DNA from 3 places in the Neobacillus sp. NPDC093182 genome. Region 3 is predicted to be linked to each of the others. Evidence: predicted binding sites of a transcription regulator. Region 3 holds the regulator's gene; each other region holds the start of a gene.
The links. The regulator Rex, encoded in region 3, represses fermentation and respiration genes when NADH is low (regulators of the CRP and FNR family bind a similar motif). The targets are predictions, from matches to a motif close to TTGTGAAATATTTCACAA.
Positions count from the first base shown of each region.

Region 1: ACIQAA_RS13440 (YwiC-like family protein) is a predicted target of Rex. The motif match lies at 2,233-2,250, and genes of this name have one in related genera.
Region 2: hcp (hydroxylamine reductase) is a predicted target of Rex. The motif match lies at 2,809-2,826, and genes of this name have one in related genera.

Region 1 covers NZ_JBIVOI010000006.1:228,352-232,990, reverse strand. Annotated here, with positions in the region: gene clpB (ATP-dependent chaperone ClpB) at 1-370, opposite strand, end outside; gene ACIQAA_RS13450 (YjzC family protein) at 477-656, opposite strand; gene ACIQAA_RS13445 (Crp/Fnr family transcriptional regulator) at 919-1,611, shown strand; gene ACIQAA_RS13440 (YwiC-like family protein) at 1,532-2,173, opposite strand; gene mobB (molybdopterin-guanine dinucleotide biosynthesis protein B) at 2,472-3,020, opposite strand; gene ACIQAA_RS13430 (molybdopterin molybdotransferase MoeA) at 3,008-4,273, opposite strand; gene ric (iron-sulfur cluster repair di-iron protein) at 4,488-4,639, shown strand, end outside.
Region 2 covers NZ_JBIVOI010000001.1:232,246-236,884, reverse strand. Annotated here, with positions in the region: gene ACIQAA_RS01230 (DUF2515 family protein) at 1-61, shown strand, start outside; gene ACIQAA_RS01225 (hypothetical protein) at 396-692, shown strand; gene ACIQAA_RS01220 (DUF1798 family protein) at 760-1,116, shown strand; gene yppF (YppF family protein) at 1,173-1,382, opposite strand; gene ACIQAA_RS01210 (YppG family protein) at 1,568-2,131, shown strand; gene ACIQAA_RS01205 (Hsp20/alpha crystallin family protein) at 2,215-2,697, opposite strand; gene hcp (hydroxylamine reductase) at 2,887-4,170, shown strand; gene ACIQAA_RS01195 (Crp/Fnr family transcriptional regulator) at 4,225-4,639, opposite strand, start outside.
Region 3 covers NZ_JBIVOI010000021.1:114,461-119,099, reverse strand. Annotated here, with positions in the region: gene ACIQAA_RS28535 (ABC-F family ATP-binding cassette domain-containing protein) at 1-1,818, opposite strand, end outside; gene moaC (cyclic pyranopterin monophosphate synthase MoaC) at 2,006-2,503, shown strand; gene ACIQAA_RS28525 (redox-sensing transcriptional repressor Rex) at 2,535-3,188, shown strand; gene ACIQAA_RS28520 (YdiK family protein) at 3,239-3,439, opposite strand; gene ACIQAA_RS28515 (CPBP family intramembrane glutamic endopeptidase) at 3,436-4,158, opposite strand; gene groES (co-chaperone GroES) at 4,440-4,639, shown strand, end outside.

The DNA.
Region 1 (4,639 bases), on a different contig from region 3:
AATCTTTTGCGTAGGAAGCAGCTAATAATATATGCTCTATTGAAATAAAGTCATCAGTAAACTTGGAAGCAAAATCCTCAGCACTAACAAAAAGCCGCTGCAGCTTGGATGTAATATATAACTTCCCTTGCTCAGCACCACTTCCTGTCACTTGTGGTTTTTTTTCAAGGACAGACTGCAATGCTCTTTCAACGCTTTCCGTACGGATATCTGCTTTCGTTAAAATCGCTTTTAATAAACTATCCTCTTGACGAAGTAGTGTTAAGAATAAATGGGGTTCATCTACCTCTTGATGATTACTTTTTACTGCTAAAGACTGGGCATCTAAAATACCCTTTTGAAGCCTCTCTGTCATTCGATTTAAATCCATCTTTTTCACCCCTTTGACCATTTTTGACCTATTTGATTTTATTATATACGAATATGTAATGAAATATAAAATAAAAGCCATCCTCGGGGATGACTTTTTCGAATGATTAAGGTTTATGCTGGTAAGTCCAAACACGTTCATCATTTGACGTTTCAGGAAACCTGTCTCCTGCTTTAAGCTTTATCTTCTTTGGATTATTGACGTTTGACTCTGTATCACCAATTTCTACATATACACCATTATTTGGTGCTTTTTGTCCAGATTTAAAATGACGACTTTGGCCCATTTTTTCTGTCCCTCCTTTTCCTGTACGATTTTATTATTTCCATTTGCTCTAGGGACATTTAAGGAATTATTATGTAATAAAATCAGCCTATGAGTGATGAGGATATATTTTGACGATTGTATGAACTTATGCCACAATTATTGATATATAAGCGTTGTTAACAATATAATTATAATATTATCTAGTAAATCAAACCTTGACTGTCATTTATTTAGGAAAGCAAATTAGCGATTGATTTCGCCCCTTTAAGGTGGTTATTCTTATGCAGTCAATAAAAGAAATACCTGTAAAGTTAACACAACTGTTTGATACCGTTCACCATATCAAGAAAATTGAAAAAGGCACTTTTCTATTCCAGGAAGGTTCAACTGCAAATGAATTATATATTATCCAAAGCGGAATCATTCAAATCAGCAAGATTATTCCAGATGGCCGGGAGCTTACATTAAGAATGTGTTCAAGTGGAGACTTTATTGGGGAACTGGATCTGTTTTCTCCTGCACCTAAGTATTTGTTAAGCGCCCGCGTGGCTGAAAGCGGCGAAGCAGCAGTTATTATGAAGGATGTTCTCGAGGAGAAGCTTGCAAAGAACCATGAACTGTCACTTGAATTCATGAAATGGATGAGCCAGCAGTATCGGAAAACCCAAACCAAATTTCGAGACTTGGTTCTTCATGGTAAGAAAGGTGCATTATATTCTACGCTCATTCGAATTACTAACAGCTACGGTATAAAAACCAACCAAGGAATTCTTATTGAATTACCGTTAACGAATCAAGAACTGGCTAATTTTTGCGGGACTTCACGTGAGGTAGTCAACCGATTGCTAAGTGATTTAAGAAAAGCTGGAATTATCTCTATTGATAAAGGCTCCATTACGATACATGACTTAGATTATCTAAAGAATGAAATTGATTGTGAAGACTGTTCTCCAGAGATCTGTAAAATAGACTAAATAAAATGATTTGTATAATCATCAGTGTGAAAAATATAGCTGAATTTATGATTTCGTAAATGCCAATCTTCATAGGGGATAGGGGTTTTCCATAAAAAATGATCGCTCTAATTATACTTGGCAGGAATGCGATGGCCAAGATCGAGCAGCCAAAAACTAAGCAGATGATAATCAATAACGTATGATATCCCCATGAGATCCATTTAAATTGAAGATTCATTTTCTCACGAATCATGGTTTTATTAATTGAAGTATAGTAAGCATTCATTGCAAAAAACGGAACCATTACTAGTCCGAACATGATAATCGAAGGCATTTTTAAAAGCGGAAATAGCAGAAATAATAAAGCAGGTACCAGATAAATGATCGTCCACTTTTTATAAAATTGAATTTTTTTCTTTTTAAATAACAGGAGCATGGGATAGGTGGCTAAGTATAGGAATATCCAGCCAATAAAAAATGGAATATGCTGCCACAAAAATCCTCCATCGATTACACCAAGCCAGAACGGGATAATGGTCATTGCCCACGCGCCATGTTGTTTCGGTAAGAATAACTTCATTTTTTCCACTCCTTCATTCCTCTGCTTTCCTTCACTATATAGCAGCCAAAAGAATAAAAAAGTGAAACACATCACAAATAGTGGAAATATAAACGAAGGCGGAACACCTTCTAACAATTTTGTCACTTTTATGTTTGAAATATAGAAATGCCCCAGATATCCATGGATAAAATGAATATGCTGGAGCATTGCAAGACGACCCTGATCTATTATTGAACAAACATATAAACCCCAATTTGAATTTTAGCGCAAATATGTATCTTCCACAGTGATAAAAGTAACATTTTTGACAATTTTATTAATTTTTTTCATCAATATTATGAACAAGTTTTATCAAATTATTTGAAATCTCCATCAGTGCTTTTTCCTCTGTAATAGGAAACACTGGAACCTCCAACCGCCCTCTAACTCCAACTATCAATTCTTTCTTCCAGACAATGACAGCCTTAATATTAGATAAATCGGAAATAAGTGAAAGATCGTTTTCATCTCTAATAATCACTAATTTGGGATAAGATTTCTTTTTATGGCCCTCAATTAAGATAATATCTGGGCAAAAGAAATCCACCAATTTTATTTGTTCTTCAAGAGTTAAAGCAGTTTCATCCGCTTGCAGGCATAACCTGCCTTCTCCTTCAACTAACGATGCAGCTGCTCCTGCGTTTATGTGCTTAGCCGAGTCCTTTTCAGAAAGAATGTCTGGCCGGCCTCCGTGCCCATGATGCTTGATGGTAACACTCTTAAAACCTTTATTTTTTAAGATTTTTATAAGTTTCAATATGATCGTGGTTTTACCGCTATTTTGGTATCCCACGATTTGAAAGATTATTGGCTTTACCAAGGCCACTCACTTCCTGCTTGGTCTTCAAGCAATAAAATATCAACCTCATCCCCTGCTTTAAAGCTCCTCGTTCCACCAGGCAGAATCATCAACGAATTAGCTCCAGAAAGACTCATAATAATATTGGATTTGTCTAAACCGCTGGGTGTTGCACTTAATCTCCCCTCTTTTATCGAAAAGGCACTGCGGACAAATCTTGTGAATGGGTTAGCCTTTGGAAAATCAACCTCAAGGACTGCTTTTTCCTTTCGCAGGTGCGGCATAGTGGAAAACAGCATTTTGCGAATGATTGGCCGTGCAAACAACTCAAAACCAACATAGCAGGCAGAAGGATTACCGGATAAACCAAATAGCAGTTTCCCGTGAAATTGAGCAACTGTCGTGACACTACCAGGCCTCATGGCAACTTTATTAAATAAAATTTCTGCACCTAGCTTTTCATATATGGCAGGTAAATAATCAAAATCGCCAACCGAAACGCCGCCCGTTGTAATAAGCAGGTCGACTTTATCCAGCGCAGTTTTTACTGCTGTAAAACATGTGTCAAAAACATCCGGAAGCTTGCCATAATATTGAACAATGGCTCCAGTTCTTTGGATTTGGGCCGCGATCATATGTGAATTACTATTTCGGATTTTACCAGGTACTAATTCTTCATCCACTTCGAGCAATTCTGTTCCAGTGGCAAACAAGCCAATGATCGGTTTTTTCGCAACAGGAACCTGGTGATAGCCAAAAGTAGCCAGCATCGCTTGAATCCCTGGGTTGATCAAGGTTCCCTTTTTCACTAGGACTTCACCCTTCTTGGCATCTTCGCCTCGATAGGAGACATTGTCACCCTGATTAAAGCTTCGCTTTATTGACATATATGGTATCCCATTTTTCTCATACGCTTTTGCGACTTCAAACATGACTACTGCGTCTGTTCCTTCAGGCATCATTGCCCCGGTCATAATTCGAACTGCTTCGTATTCTTTAATGATCTTAGAAGAAGTCATTCCCGCGCCAAGATGGTCGACTACTTTAAATTCTACTGTGTTATTTAAGGAAGCTTCTTTAGTATCTATAGACCGGACAGCGAATCCATCATAAGGTGCTCGATCAAAATGAGGGACATCGCTCGTAGCAACTAAGTCTTCTGATAAAAAACGGCCAAAACTTTCATCGATTGATATATATTCAGTTTTTCCATCTAACTGGTATTCCATTATTTTTTTAACTGCATCCCCAATCGGGATCGGTTTTCTTCTCTCTAACAATTCAATCAACTCCTGCAGGAAACATATCAAATTAAATAAAATCGTTTATTCATATATCATTATAAACCTATCGAATCGTCACAAATATAGCAAACATCACAACATAGACAAAAAAATTATTAAATCATTGCCATTGTGTGATTCAGGTCACCCACTTTTTTCGGGGAATGCCTTATTCTTAAGCTAGAAACGAACAAAACATTAGGAGGAAATTATGATTACTTTCCCTTTTTCTACAAATACATTGGTTAGAGATATCGTAAATGAACTGCCAAAAACGAGTGATGTGTTCAAGAAATTCAGAATCGACTTTTGCTGCGGAGGCAATATTCCATTATCCGAAGCCATTGCCGCAAATGGAATAAA
Region 2 (4,639 bases), on a different contig from region 3:
ATCAAATCAGCTGGATTTAATGCTGGCGCTGCATAAGGCTTCACACCTAAAGAAAATATAAAAAGCAAGGCGAGAGCCTTGCTTTTTATACTCCTTATTCCGCCGGACGATTTGGTCCTTCGAGCTTTTTATCACCATAGCCAACTTTATTTTCTACTTGCGCTGCACCAGATTTTTTGTTTTGTTTCTTTTTGGACATTTATCAACACCTCCAATTTTAGCTTGTTCGATTTTTCATTTTTTCATGCGAAAATGAGGCAGTGTCGAATAGGAAGGGAATAAATGCCAAATTGGCACTTTCTTTGGCGAATCTCTTCTAGTTTTGTCAGAGGGGGAGGAAGCCTTTAAAAGAAAGCGAATAGTACCTAATATATAATCGCGAGGAGGTTCTTAATTTGATGAATTCGTCATTGCCGGAAAAGGAAAAGCTGCTTTCTATGCTGACAGAGATACATGATCAATTAGAAGAATTGGAGATTGTGCTGGAAGCATCTTTCTCGGACCTTCGCATTCAAATGAATAATGAGGAGCTAAATAAATTAACGGCACCTGTACAAAGACTCTCTAAGCTTGAAGAAGAACTAGATAAAATAAATCCAGCATCAAATGAAACAAATGCAGAACAAAACAATTCAGTTACAAAAGCACTAAAACTTGAAATGGGCTTTTGGTTACCGATAGAATATGAATAAGATCAAAATTGAGTAGCTTTATAAAAAGCTGCTTTTTATTTTTTGTATTCGAAAGGAATAATACTCGATGTCAGAAGAGATACTGGATTTAACCAAAAAGCTGTTAAACTATAACCATTTATTTATGAATTATTACGAGGAAGCCCGGGAGAAAGGGACGAGCCATGATTTTCATGAAGTGATTAAGCCATTTGCCGACGAGGTTAAGAAAGCTGCCCAAGAATGGGGTACTTTGATGAAAAACTGGTTAGTAAAAAATCCGCAAAAACATCTCCATCTTAAACAAATCGATACCACTTTAGACCATATTGATCAGTTATCTATACAGGCATTTTTCCCGAAAACAAGCCGTTCTAGATTTCTAAATGCTAATCGGACGGTTGAATATTTTCTCTTAGAAATCGTGAAAGAATTAGAAAAATAAAAAGAGATGCAGGGAATGCATCTCTAATAAGGCTTGTCTAGCTGTAATTTTATTTATTATGAATTTTCGATGAGGGAGTCTTTCTTATAATCGTCAGGAATCACGGCGCCCTGAGCTTCAAGCTCACGTACAAGCAGGAAATATTCTTTAATATTAATCTCGTTATGAATATAAGCCTTTTTAGCAAAATCCATTAATGCGTTTACATCATCAGTGCTGTAATCCCGACTTTGATTAAATTTGCTTTTAAGTGAGCGAATGTCCATATGTAATTCCTCCTTCATCTTTTTTTTATAGTAACATGAAAAAAAAGGATTCCTAGTTTTTAAAATATTTAAACTTTAGACAAATTTCTCTGCATTTTGACATTGAAAACTTGTTGAAAATATGCACCCCTTTCTTCATTGTTACATAGTGTGTAGTAATGAAAATGCGGAGGAGATGTTTGCCCATGTACGGTAGAAATAGATCAAACTATTATATAAATCATGGATACTCGGGGCAAATGAATTACAGGAACCCAGGTTATTATCCACCCAATTTTCAACCAGTTCCTCGTAATCAGCCATATCAGTACCAAGCAGTACAAAGCATGGAATGGTATCCATATCAACAACAGAACCCTTACTTTCAGCAGAACTATCAACCGTCATATCAACCGTTTGATTCGAGCTATCAGTCTGGTGGAAAGCTTACGCAAATGCCCAATACAACGGGGCATTATCCTCCTAAAGATGCACAATTTTTATTTCAAAATCCTCTGCAGCCTAAGGAGCAAATACCGCCAAATCAGTATATGCAGCAAATGAACGGATACAGTGTAATGAACCCATATCCAAAACCAAATGCAATGATAAAACAGCCGGGGGGAATTCAATCTTTAATGAATTCTTTTAAATCACAAGACGGGACAGTCGACGTGAATAAGATGGTGAATACAGCGGGGCAGGTAGTCAGTGCAGTAACCCAAGTATCCTCACTCGTAAAAGGGTTAGGAGGAATATTTAAAGCATAAAACAGTAGAAAGACGGCCAAAAGCCGTCTTTCTTTTTGGGTATTTGTCGAAAAATTTATTGTTTGATTTTTTCGTATCGCTCTTTAGTCCTCTATATTTATTGTTTTGCCTCTAACTTGTGGAATTCGAATGGTTAGTAATCCATCCCGATAGGAAGCCTTAACCAATTTTTCATTAATGGTCATAGGTAAGGGGATGGTCCGCGAGAGTCTTTGTTGTGAAACCCTTTTTTGGAAAAAGTGATTGTTTAGGTCTTCCTTTGATTCCATTTCTTTATTTTCGACGGAAATACTCACATGATTTGGTAAGATATTGAGACGTATTTGTTCCTTTTTAACCCCTGGGAGCTCTGCAGTAATAATATATTCGTCCTCTGTTTCCTGAACCTCAACAGGAAAAGCTCCACTTGGAAACGGACTATTAAAAAATTCATCAATAGATTGTAGAAATCCCTTCACGGGTTTTTCATGAATAAAGTCATTCATCGTTCTAAAAAAATCACGAAACTGCTCAGGTTTATACTTCTTATTGTTATTATTGTCACTTGGAGGCATGGATGACATCATACTTTCCCTCACTTTCCGTATTTTCTCACCATATCATATGCGTTAGGCTGGTGTGTGTGCAGCATCATACGTTTGCGATAAATTATGAACCTTTTATTACAACTTTATTTTTAGTGATAAATGTCACATGAAAAATTTTCTATTATTTATATCATGAGAAAGTAATTTACGAGAAAGTGAGGGAACAAAATGTTCTGTAATCAGTGTGAACAAACTCCTGTTGGAGGCTGTACAGTCGTGGGTGTTTGTGGGAAAGATGAAACCATTTCAAGCTTGCAGGATACCATAATCTACGGATTAAAAGGAATTGCGGCTTATCGGACACATGCTAATCAACTAGGATATACGGATTCATTTGTTGATACAACTACCCAAGAAGCTCTTTATATGACATTAACGAATTCTAATTTCAATGTTCAAGAACATATCGAAATGGCAATGAAGGTGGGGCAGGCAACTGTCCGTGTGATGGAAATGCTTGATGAAGCCCATACAAAGCGTCTTGGCATTCCCGAGCCAATTCGTGTAAGCCAAAACAAAATTGAAGGAAAATCGATTGTGGTTTCGGGTCATAACCTGTTTGCACTCGAGGAATTACTAAAGCAGACTGAAGGAAAAGGCATTAATATTTATACACATTCCGAAATGCTCCCAGCACATGGGTACCCAGCTTTAAAGAAATATCCTCATTTAAAGGGTAATATTGGAAAGGCATGGTATGACCAACGACGTCTTTTTGAAAAGTTTCCTGGTGCCATTTTGGCAACCACCAACTGTGTAATGCCAATCAAAGGTACATACGCAGATAGAATGTTCAGCTATAAAGTGGCCGGTCTTGAAAATGTACAAAAGATCACCAATGATGATTTTTCACCACTAATCGAGAGAGCTCTTGAGCTTCCGGAAGCAGATATACATTCAGACGAAACCTTGCTTACAGGTTTCCATCATGAAACCGTTCTTGGCTTAGCACCAGAAGTTATAGAAGCAGTAAAGGCTGGTAAAATTAAACGGTTCTTTGTCATTGCGGGCTGTGATGCGCCTGGTAAAGGAGGAGAATATTATCGTGAGTTGGCAACTTCTCTTCCGCAGGAAACCGTTATTTTGACAACCTCATGCGGTAAGTTCCGTTTTAACGATGTTGATTATGGTGTGGTTCCTGGAACTAATATTCCTCGTTATATCGATTTAGGGCAGTGTAACAACTCAGGATCTACCGTAAAGATTGCGATGGCATTGGCTGATGCAATTGGATGCGAAATGAATGAACTTCCTGTTAGTATCGTATTATCCTGGTTCGAGCAAAAAGCTGTGGCGATTCTTTTAGGACTATTTAGCTTAGGAATACAGGATATTCGTATCGGACCAAAGCCGCCTGTATTTATCTCAGAAGGTGTCCTGCAGGTTCTCCAGGAAACTTTTAACTTAAAATTAATTGGTACCGCACAAGAAGACATAGCGGATATGCTTTAGTTATCAAAAGCTTAATCAATAGAAAAACCGCAGCTATTTAAACGCTGCGGTTATTTAAATTAAGTTAATTTCTAAAAGCAGGACATCTATATCCAGGAGCATATTTCCATTATCATCTACTTCGATTAGTTCGTCCTTTTTCATTTTTGTCAGCGTTCTGCTGATGGTTTCGCGGGTAGTCCCGATCATACTGGCCAAGTCACGATTGGTAAACTCAGACTTAAGCAGAATCGTTCCATCCTCTAATTCCTTTCCATGCTTTTGCCCAAGACGGATGAGGAGTTTGATTATTTGCTCATATGTATTATTAAGAATTTGTTCTTCGAGCCGGTTTTGCAAATCGACGATTTTTTCACCTAGTACTTTAAATACTTTAATACTTAGTTCAGGATACTCAATGAGAACACCTTCGAATTTTGAAATAGGCACTGCAATCAGTGTTGATGGTTCAAGAACTTCAGCGTATGCA
Region 3 (4,639 bases):
TATTTCAGGCTCACATAACTTTTCATCGTTATCCTGGATGATTGACTCCAACTCTTCTATACGTAATTCTATTTCTTCTAATTTTCTCTTACGCTGACGCTCAAGCTTTTTACTTTCTTTATCCTGATGGTAGGAATTTTTATCTTGAACTTCGGATGATGTCTGTTTTTTTACAACGTTCGCACTCTCTAAAGCCTTGAGTTCCTCTTCCTCCAGCTTTTTCTCTAAGTAATAGTCATAGTCACCTAGATATTCTGTGCTGCTGTTTTTGCTAAGCTCCAAAACCTTGGTGGCTATTCTGTTAATAAAGTATCGATCGTGAGATACAAAAATAATCGTCCCAGGGTAGTCGACTAGTGCATTTTCAAGTACCTCTTTACTGTCGAGATCTAGATGGTTCGTAGGCTCGTCCAATATTAAAACATTTGCCTTCTCCAGCATTAATTTGGCCAGTGCCAATCTTGCTTTTTCACCGCCGCTTAATGTTGAAACGATTTTTAATACATCGTCTCCTGAAAACAGGAAGTTACCTAAGACGGTCCGTATTTCTTTTTCACTTTTTAAAGGCCAATCATCCCAAAGTTCATTAAGAACGCGCTTATTCGAGGTCAACTCTGCCTGTTCCTGGTCATAATACCCAATTGCTAGATTTGCACCATATTGAATAGTGCCAGCTAGTGCAGGCAGTTTTTTGATGATGGTTTTTAAAAGAGTAGACTTTCCAATTCCGTTTGGACCAACTAAGGCAATGCTTTCACCTCGATATGCCCGCAACGAAATATTCTCAGATACATTTTGTCCATCATAACCAACTGCTAAGGAGTCCACTGTCAGTACATCATTTCCGGTTTGTTTCTCAATTTCAAAGGAGAAGGTGGCAGATTTCTCATCCCCTAATGGACGGTCCATCAAATCCATTTTCTCAAGTTTTTTACGCCGGCTCTGAGCTCGTTTCGTCGTAGACGCACGGGCTAGGTTGCGCTGGATAAAATCTTGAAGATTAGCAACCTCCTGCTGCTGCTTCTCATATAGCTTTAAATCGCGTTCATAATTGGCAGCTTTTTGGTCTAGATATGCACTATAGTTTCCAATGAATTTTTGAATTTGCTTACGTGAAACTTCATAAACCTGCGTTACGACTTTATCTAGAAAATAACGGTCATGGGACACAATTAAGATCGCCCCATCATAGCCTTGTAAATACTGTTCGAGCCAAGATAAAGTATCAATATCAAGATGGTTGGTAGGCTCGTCCAGGATTAAAATATCTGGCTTGGTTAAAAGTAGTTTCCCCAAGGCAAGGCGCGTTTTCTGTCCGCCGCTTAAGGAAGAGATCATGACCGCACTATCGTGGAAATTCAATCCGTGCAGGATGGAGCGAATATCTGCTTCATACTGATAACCGCCCTGCTCTTTAAATTTCACTTGCAGCTGATCGTACTCATTTAGGATTCTCTCGTATCTGCTAGTGTCCTCAATAGCAGCAGGATCTGACATTTGAACCTCGAGGTGTCGAATTGCTGCTTCCATACTTCTCAGTTCGTCGAAAACTGTCAGCATTTCATCCCAGATCGACAAATTCGACTCTAGTCCTGTATTCTGGGCTAAATAACCAATGCTTACTCCCTTTGGCTTAATGATTTCTCCGCCATCATGTGACAAATGCCCAGCAATAATTTTTAATAATGTCGATTTCCCTGCACCGTTTCGCCCGACAAGTGCAACACGGTCCCGAGTTTGTAATTCTAGTTTTATATTCGATAAAATTAGGTCTGCACCATAGTATTTTGCTAGTTGATTAACTTGTAATAATATCATTGCTTTTCACCTCTATTACTAAAATAAGTGTACCTTATTCCAACAATGCAGGCAATAAAGTGTCTTAGTGTTGGAGAAAATAAGAAAATATCTCGAAAGAAAGAAATGTAAATTTTTCATCATTCGTTCAAAGTTTCACAGACAAATTGTTAAAAATATAGTATGATTTTGTGGGAGGATATTGTTTATGTCTGAATTTACTCATTTTAACGAAGAAGGAAGAGCGAAAATGGTGGACGTTAGTGATAAGCCAGAAAGTGCTCGTACGGCACTTGCTCATTCCAGCATTACGGTTAGTAAAGAAATATATGAAAAAATAACAAATAATGAAATGAAAAAGGGCGATGTTCTTGCAGTAGCACAAGTTGCTGCCGTGATGGGGGCAAAGAAAACCTGGGACTTAATCCCGATGTGCCATCCTATACCTTTGACGGGGGTAAATATATCCTTCTCCTGGGAAAAAGAACATGATACGGCTTTTACATTAAATATTGCAGCTTCTGTCAAAACAAAAGGAAATACAGGTGTTGAAATGGAAGCGTTAACAGCTGCGTCCACTTGTGCTTTAACTGTTTATGATATGTGTAAAGCAGTGGATAAAGGTATGGTCATTGGAAAAACCTATCTGGTTGAAAAAACCGGCGGGAAAAATGGGGATTTCCACCGAACAGAACAAGTTAGATAAATGAACAACTATTTATGAGGGGTGGGAGAATATGAGTAATGAAACAATGAAAATACCACAAGCGACAGCAAAACGGCTGCCCTTATATTATCGATTTTTAAAGAATCTGCATTCTTCCGGTAAACAGAGGGTTTCGTCTGCGGAATTAAGTGAGGCAGTGAAGGTGGATTCGGCAACGATTCGCCGGGATTTTTCTTATTTTGGTGCCTTAGGGAAAAAGGGATATGGCTACAATGTCAACTACCTATTAACGTTCTTTCGGAAAACACTAGATCAAGATGAATTAACAAAAGTAGCGTTAATTGGTGTAGGAAATCTTGGAACCGCCTTTCTAAACTATAACTTTTTAAAAAATAATAATACAAAAATTGAATGTGCTTTTGATGTTGATCCGAACAAAATGGGAACAACGATCCGAGATGTGCCTGTGTTTCATATGGATGAGCTCGAGAAGGTTTTAAGCAATGATGAAATCCATGTTGCCATCCTGACCGTACCTGCACCAGTGGCTCAGCTGATTACGGATCGACTCGTACAATCTAATATTAAGGCGATATTGAATTTCACGCCTGCAAGGTTAAATGTTCCTTCATCTATTCGCGTTCATCATATCGACTTGGCTGTTGAATTACAATCACTTATTTACTTCCTGAAGCACTACCCTACAGAGGAAATAGAAGAATAAAAACAAAAAAGACCTTTTCACAAGTAAAGTGAAAAGGCTTTTTAATGATCCTACTTTTTTATTTTGTCTTTATATCTATTGTAAAAGAAAATCATTCTTAAACCAGATCCGAAGTCAAAGGTGGCAAGTAAAACGAGCAGGTAACTGAAGAACCCCCATCCGTTTTGGGTGACATCTTCAACTGCAAAATAAGTAAATAAGCAGCCAAGTACAATATAAATGATTCCGGAAAACAAGGGTGATCGTCTCATAGAAAGCCTCCGATAAAGTTTTGAATACCTTCTGCCTCACGAATAATTTTATCAATGTCATCTTTATAAACGGACTGTATGACGACAACTAATGTATTCATCGCAACATGGGCAAAAATCGGTACAAGGATATGTTTTGTTTTTACATAGAGAAATGCAAAAGTGAAGCCCATTGCAGAATAGAGAAGCACATGATGCGGTTCCATATGGGCTAAGGCGAAAATAACCGAGCTGATTAACGCTGAGAAGAAAAAGTTAAACCGTTTATGGAGAGTGCCGAAAATAATTTTTCGAAAAACAATTTCCTCTAATATTGGGCCAATTACTGAACTGACTAAGATGGCAAGTGGAAAGGATTCAATGATGTTGAGAATTTGCTGTGTGTTTTCTGAGCCCATTTCAACCCCGATCAGCCGTTCAATATTCGCAGCGAGAGCTTGGGCAAATAAGGCTAGGAAGACACCAAATACAGCCCAGATGGCAGCAAAGCCAAAGGAACTGCCTCTTTCATTCAACCCTGGTTTCTTTATTTCTCTTCGTAATAAGAAAAGAATAATAACCAGAGCAAGGGTGAAGCTGAAAATTAACCAATAGGGGACAACGAGCCCTTGATTTATTCCTAAGTAGCCAAATAGGAACATCAGTCCTGGAATTCCCACTAGGCTTGATAACTGCATGGCTATATAGACAATTAAAATAATCCAATATTCCCTTTTCAAATTAATAAATCTCCTTTAAGCAGCTAATGAAAATATTTTACCCTATTCTTCATTGTACTAATAAAAGCAAGGTTGTTTCAATTTTTAAGGTTATCGGAAAAACTATGTATATTCCCACGTGTAAATCACATACTTGTAAGGTTGCAAAAAATAATAAAAAATTGCTGCTTCATACTTGCAAAATTTTTTTCCATTTATTATTATAAGAATTGTGTTAGCACTCAAGTTAAGAGAGTGCTAATAAGTCAGAATTACATATCTATTTGAGGAGGTTGTTTGATTTGTTAAGACCACTAGGTGATCGTATTGTCATTGAGCTTGTCGAATCAGAAGAAAAAACTGCAAGCGGTATCGTGTTACCAGACTCAGCTAAGGAAAAGCCTCAAGAAGGAAAAGTTGTTGCCGTAGGTACAGGCCGAGTGCTTGAAAGCGGCGAACGTGTTGCTCTTGAAGTTTCTGTAGGCGATCGTATTATCTTCTC